One region of the Leuconostoc fallax genome, then DNA from elsewhere that is predicted to be linked to it. Evidence: a T-box and tRNA genes for the amino acid it is inferred to sense, from the RefSeq annotation. Region 1 holds a T-box; the other holds one or more tRNA genes.

Region 1 (3,626 bases):
GTTGGGAAAGCACCCTTGTACATTTCAATGAGGTAGGCTGTGAAGCGCTCCATTGTCCCAACAATACCACGATGCAACATCACCGGACGATGATTATCTTTGCCATCTTCACCAATATAAGAAAGATCAAAACGTTCAGGCAACAAGAAATCAAGTTGAATCGTTGACAAAGTTTCTTCGCCGCCCAAAGCTGTCTTAGTCTGAACATCTAATTTAGGACCGTAAAATGCAGCTTCACCTTCAGCTTCAAAGTAATCCAAGCCGAGGTCATCCATTGCTGTCTTAAGCTGCTTTTGGCTCTTTTCCCACATCTCATCATCATCGAAGTACTTAGCTGTATTCTTAGGATCACGATATGACAAACGGAAACGATAATCTGTGATATTGAAGTCTTCATAGACTTCCATCATCATCTTCAAAATCGACTTGAATTCTTCCTCTAACTTTTCTGGTTCCACGAAAGTGTGACCATCATTCAGAGTCATTTCACGAACACGTGATAATCCAGTTAACGCACCAGACTTTTCATAACGATGCATCATACCCAATTCAGCAATACGCATTGGTAATTCACGGTATGAACGAGGCTTATGCTTATAAATCATAATATGTGATGGACAGTTCATTGGTCGTAATTCAAGGAACTCGCCGTCTCCCATATCCATAGGTGGGAACATATCTTCACGATAGTGTTCCCAATGTCCAGATGTTTTATACAAGTTAAGGTTAGACAAAATTGGCGTATAGACATGTAGATAATCATTTGATAATTCTTTATCAACAATATAACGTTCAACTTGACGACGAATTGTTGCGCCATTTGGTAGCCATACAGGTAAGCCTGATCCAACCTCTTGACTTGTAAAGAACAAATCAAGATCTCGTCCGATGTTACGATGGTCTCTTTCTTTAGCTTCTTGGCGACGTTGTAATTCAGCTTCAACATCTGCTGCCTTCCAGAAAGCTGTACCATAAATTCGTTGCATCATATGATTTGATGAATCACCACGCCAATAAGCACCAGCAACTGACACTAACTTAAAGTGCTTAATCCAACTAGTTGATGGCACTAAACCACCTTTATCTAATTCAATGTGATCGCCTTGTACAGCGATTGTAATTTTTTCTTCAGCCGGTAAATCGTTAATTAATTCAACCTTGTACGGATCATCCTTAAACATGCTTAATGCTTCTTCGCGTGTAATTTCACGAGAAACAATCGGCAAATCTTCTTTAACAATTTTATGCATCATGGCTTCGATTTCAGCAAAATCTTCAACAGATACTTGATTACCTGCCCCATTATCTGTATCGTAGTAAAAACCATTTTCAATGAACGGTCCGACACCAAAATGAATATTGCTAAACTTTGGAATACGCTTTAAAGCTTGTGCTAACAAATGTGACGCAGAATGACGCAATAAATCAAGCGCTTCGTCATCACTTGTTGTAATTAACTGAAATTGGCCTGATGCAGGAATGACATCATGCATGCCAACATACGCACCATTTAACTTAGCTGAAACTGATTTTTTAGCTAATGATTTAGAAATACTTTCAGCAACATCTAAGGGTTTTGTTCCCGCTGCAAATGTTTTGATTGCACCATCAGGAAATACAAGTTCTAATTCTGACATACTTTCCTCCAATAGGATTTACATCGCTGTAATTCCAATATAGTTTCATTAATAAACACAAAAATCGCCCCTCTAGATATAAAATAAATATCTAAAGGGACGATTAACCGTGGTACCACCCAAATTTATGGACAATGATGCATTGTCCATCCTCTACGACAGTATAACGGTGTCACCCGAAGTAGTTTTCTAATACATTACTCACCACTCACTCAAAGGTAGTCTTCATGATACGCGTTGCTAATTCCCACCAAACATTAGCTCTCTTTGTAAACGCCATACAATGAAGTTGTCCTTATCAATGTTTATAGGTGCAATGTTATCATGTATTTTTATATATTTCAACTTAATTTATCATATTCTGTTCATTATTGCTTCAAAATACCTTGTTTCTTTTGTTTAACAAAATCTCGAACGACTAACCAACTTGCGAGCCAAATACTTAACAAGATACCTAGCATACCTAATAACATCGTCACTAATTCTACAACCAGGACTTTAGAATTAAAAAACATTGCTACAGCATAATTCAATCTGACAAACCAAATAATCAAGGGTAGGCTGGCGCCCAAAACACCGAAAAACAATGTATTAATTGCTGTGCCCAAAATTTGTCCACCAATAATACGTGCATGTCCATATAAGTTTTTAACAGAAATATTCGGTGTTCGCTCAATGACTTCATTAAGGTCGGCAATGATTGCCATTGCTGCCTCGGCTACGGCACCTAAAGTTGAAATAATCATCGTTGTAATCGCAATTCTACCAAAGTCTATACCAACGTTTGTTGATAAGCCTTCCAGTTCTTCCGAATTTTCAGTAGCAAACCCCTGAAATTGACCTACCCACTGCAATATTATAGCCATCACAAACAAAATACCAATGACAATAACACTGGTTAAGAAAGCCTGATTCGTTACACTCGGATCATCCGCACCTAAATAAATAGCAACAGCTAAAATAATAATTGACACAATAATCGTCACAACATAGGCATTGAATTGCCAATTCATCAGAATCATTAATACAAAGATTGCCAAAAAGTTAATCATTAAACCAATGAAGCCACGCAGTCCCTGCTTACCGCCAACGAGTAACATCAAAACGAATAAAATCAGCATTAGCATCATAATGGCATTCATATTTTAGCCACCTTTCTTTGAAGAAAGAATGCAACAATTGCACTCGTTACTGGTACTGCCAAAACAATTCCAATTCCCGACACGACTGTTTGTAAAATGCCAAGGTTCATCACCATTTCTAAAATATATGGCCAGTTATTCCCATTCCTAAGCATCAAAATAACCATTGGCATTGTTTCAGCAATGAAAATCATGAACAAAACATTAATCAATGTTCCCATAATATCGCGGCCAATCGACATCCCCGCATGCCAATATTCTTTAAAATGACGTTGCGCATTTTCACGATGCATGCCAAATAATCCGGCCACAATATCTGCAGCCTCATCCATAACAGCACCTAGTACACCAATAATCGTCTGCGCAATAAAGAGTGTTGCAGGCACCTGAGTCACATAAGCCATTGTTTCAAAATGAACGCCATTATTATGTGTTAATAATAATACAATTGACATAATACCCATAGTTAACGCTGTACTAGTGAGTGTCGCAAAGAAAGTTAAGCGCATTTGTAATGTTCTGCCTAGAACAAATAGCAAACTGCTCAATGCAAAGAATCCAGCTAAAATACTAAAAATCAAAATAACATTGGGATTTTTAAATTGCACATCAATCCCAACAGCCACAATGAAAAGTACAATATTAGTAATTAAACTTAATAGTAGCCAACTCGTAGCACGACGCTGACCGTAAAAATAAAGTAATAAAATAAACAATGTCGCTAATAAACCAAGTACAGTGTCTCTTTTCAAAGATAATATATGGTATCGATTACTCAGCTTTTCTAGAATCAACTGGTCCCCAACACGATAGCGATGTAATACTGTCTGCGACTGATTAAAGCCAT
Region 2 (3,626 bases), on a different contig from region 1:
AGACCTAAAGTAGCACGACGTTCTGGACGTACTTCGATTGGCACTTGATAGTTAGAACCACCAACACGGCGAGCCTTAACTTCCAATACTGGCATGATGTTTTCCATAGCTTGTTCGAAAACTTCCAATGGTTCATTACCAGTTGTTTCTTTAATGCGGTCAAAGGCATCATACAAAATTGTTGATGCAGTTCCGCGCTTTCCATCAAGCATCAACTTGTTAATCAAGCGTGATACTAATTTTGAGTTATAAATTGGGTCAGGTAAAACTTCCTGACGCTTTGTGTATCCTTTACGTGGCATAGGTCAGTTTTCTCCTTAATTACTTCTTTGGACGCTTAGTTCCATACTTAGAACGTGAAGTCATACGGCCATCAACACCGGCTGTATCCAAAGCTCCACGAACGATGTGATAACGCACACCAGGCAAATCCTTAACACGACCACCACGAATCAAAACAACTGAGTGTTCTTGCAAGTTGTGACCAATACCTGGGATATAAGCTGTTACTTCGTATAAGTTTGACAAACGTACACGAGCGTACTTACGCAAAGCTGAGTTAGGCTTCTTAGGTGTCATTGTACCAACACGTGTTGCAACACCACGCTTTTGTGGCGCAACATTGTTAGTTGACTTCTTCTTCATTGAATTGTAGCCAAAGTTCAAAGCTGGTGACTTAGACTTTGAAGCTTGTGACTTACGTGGCTTACGAACCAATTGGTTAATTGTAGGCATGCTACAAATCTCCTTAATTTTTTATTATTCACAGTTCCAGGTGTATCATTAATGTTATCAAACAAAAATGCTCACTGGAATACTGCCGACATTTGCCTTTATACTGCAGTTCAGCACGTCACGCGTTATGCATGGCGCTGATTTCCTAAAAGCACGTCAAATATGATATCAGAAATACAATAAAAGTCAAGGGCACATTTAGCAAGTAAATGATGTTAATTTTACGTAATATGGCATATGATAATTTTTTACTTCATAATCAACGCTACAATCGTTTCAACTATTATGTGTCTTGCCGACCGCATCAATCACCATATCCCTTTATCAAAGCAACGCTCTTTTTGCTTTAACTGCCAACATCAATTGAAATGGTTTGATACACTTCCCATTGTTTCAGCACTGTTAACCTTAGGAAAATGTCGTTACTGTCACTACTCTTTTGGTTTATACTACGCAATCATCGAAGGTTCAGTTGCCTTTTGGTTGACCCATGTTGGGACACATCCCCATCTTTACATCACAATGCTACTATTATTATTTCTCAGTATAGAAGATCAATTTAATCATACCGCGCACACTTGGATTTTATACCCTTGGCTAGGATATTTAACCCTTCGGTATTTTAATCATCTTAATTTATGGCTTATTTTGTTTCTCGGCTTACTTCTAATTTATTTAGCTCTTTTTCGTCGTTCACTTGGTAGCGGCGATATCCCAGTCATTTTAGTCATCGCAGTAATATCCAATACCGAACAATTAATATGGATACTGTTATTAAGTAGTATCATTGCGATTATTTACAGCAAAGCAAAAGCAAAACATGTCTTACCTTTTATTCCTATAGTAACGTTAGGTTTCTCACTCGTCACAACCTATGTTGACGCTATTACATGAACAAAAAATCACACTGATTAATATCAGTGTGATTTTTATTTAATGCCGACTAGAGGACTCGAACCTCCGACCCCCTCATTACTAGTGAGGTGCTCTAGCCAACTGAGCTAAGTCGGCTTTTTGAAGCACTCGGGTATTACCTAAGTGTAATACTAGATACTTCTATACAGGTGACAGGAATCGAACCTGCACGGGTTGCCCCACTGGAACCTAAATCCAGCGCGTCTGCCAGTTCCGCCACACCTGCATTGTGCTAACACAACTCTTTAATATTATTTGATTTTACCGATTTTGTCAATAGATTTTTCAAATGAAATTTAAATATCATTTTCCAATCGATGTTCCACGTGATCCATAGCGTTTTTTAGTAAAGTTAAAACGTGTGAATCACTTAAAGCATAGACAACTTTTCGTCCCTCGCGTTTTGGTTGAACAAGTTGCGCCTCACGTAGTAATTTCAATTGATGCGATACTGCCGACTGTTCCATATCTAATATATCAATGATTTCGGAAACGGTATATTCATGTGCTCTGAGTAAAACTAGGATTGTTAGCCGTTGTTTATTACCTAATAATTTAAATATTTTTTCAGTTTCTATAATTAATTTCTGATCCATATCTTTATTATACCAACCATCCCTATGAATTAAAGACTTTACTGAACAATAAAAAAGCCTCTCACATGATGTGAAGGGCTTTTACCTTAATCGATTATATCTTAATACCAACCAGTAGCGTTGTGGTGTGCCAATGCAGCATCAGCAGAACCATAACGTGCTGAAATGTATGACTTCATAGCATTCAATTGGTCGTTATAATCAGTTGAGTTACCACCGTAAGTTGCACGTGCTTGTGGTGACAATTGCCCGATACCGTAGTAACTACCATTAGTAGCATTAACATTACCACTAGATTCACGACTAATCAATTCATTCAAAGCAGATGAGTTGTTAGATGATGAAGTTGTTGCACGGGGTGTTTCAACTTGAACTTGTTGTGCTTGTTGTGGTGCCGCAACAACTTGTGTTTGTGCTTGAGGTTGTGTTTGAACTGTCTGTTCTTGCACTTGTGCCTTTGGTGCTTCAACTGCCTTTGAGCTACCACCAATTGTTAATTGCTCACCAACATAGATGAAGTTAATATCCTTAACAGAGTTAGCACTAGCAATATCATCAACAGATGTATTAAAGTTTGCAGCAATTTTGTTTAATGTGTCACCTGACTTAATTGTATAAGTTGTGTCAGCACTTGCATTAGTTGCGCCAAATGCTAAGGCACCAGCAAATCCTGCTGCAACGGCTAAAGTCTTCTTTGTGTTATTAAACATGAATAATCATTCTCCCAAAATATAATGTTTTTAATTTATAATATACGATTTGACGTTGACTATTTATCTCAACGCCTCAACGTTTACTAGTGTATGCGTTGAATATGTACATAAAACATCTGTTGCATTTCAGAATGATTACATAATGTTATTTAATATACATTTAATAACATTATGTTTAGTATTTAAGCAAAAATTGTAAATCAGGCGTCTTCGGTAATTGATTATGCGTATCAAAATATGCAACTAATAGTTCCTGGACAGACTGATCACCAGTCAAAATGGTTTCAGATTGTGCGTAATCTTGATAATTACCACCACCAACAGCCCGATAATTATTCATTGCAACATCAAAATAATCATCTTCTTGCACATCTGTACCTTTATATTTTAACTTTGTAACACGTTGCCCCAATGGTCGCGTTATATCAAAAGCATAATCAATGCCAAAAGCCAGATCATAATTGTAATGCTCTACTTTGGGCGTTAGCCAAGCTGGATTAACAACTAATACACCATTTTCCACTGCAAAGTATTGCGCTGTATGCTCGAGGCTAGCTCTTAATACTTTGCCACTCACCCGTTTTTTAACCAACGTATTATCAAACGGATAATTTTGTAGAATATGACGTAATGTTAACTGTTGCGGTAAACTTGACGGATTATTATT

The links. A T-box is a leader RNA that pairs with one kind of tRNA and senses whether it is charged. The one in region 1 lies ahead of thrS (threonine--tRNA ligase), so its partner is inferred to be a tRNA-Thr.
Region 2: it encodes a tRNA-Thr, which carries the amino acid that the T-box ahead of thrS (threonine--tRNA ligase) is inferred to sense. The anticodon was not compared.

What each region holds. Positions count from the first base shown of each region.
Region 1 covers NZ_PUFI01000015.1:211,448-215,073, forward strand. The annotation lists gene thrS (threonine--tRNA ligase) at 1-1,637, opposite strand, end outside; T-box leader at 1,730-1,948, opposite strand; gene C5L23_RS07745 (YibE/F family protein) at 2,006-2,779, opposite strand; gene C5L23_RS07750 (YibE/F family protein) at 2,776-3,626, opposite strand, start outside.
Region 2 covers NZ_PUFI01000009.1:121,393-125,018, reverse strand. The annotation lists gene rpsG (30S ribosomal protein S7) at 1-302, opposite strand, end outside; gene rpsL (30S ribosomal protein S12) at 322-735, opposite strand; gene C5L23_RS03445 (prepilin peptidase) at 973-1,629, shown strand; tRNA gene C5L23_RS03440 (tRNA-Thr) at 1,673-1,746, opposite strand; tRNA gene C5L23_RS03435 (tRNA-Leu) at 1,795-1,876, opposite strand; gene C5L23_RS03430 (ArsR/SmtB family transcription factor) at 1,947-2,246, opposite strand; gene C5L23_RS03425 (LysM peptidoglycan-binding domain-containing protein) at 2,348-2,956, opposite strand; gene C5L23_RS03420 (bifunctional metallophosphatase/5'-nucleotidase) at 3,135-3,626, opposite strand, start outside.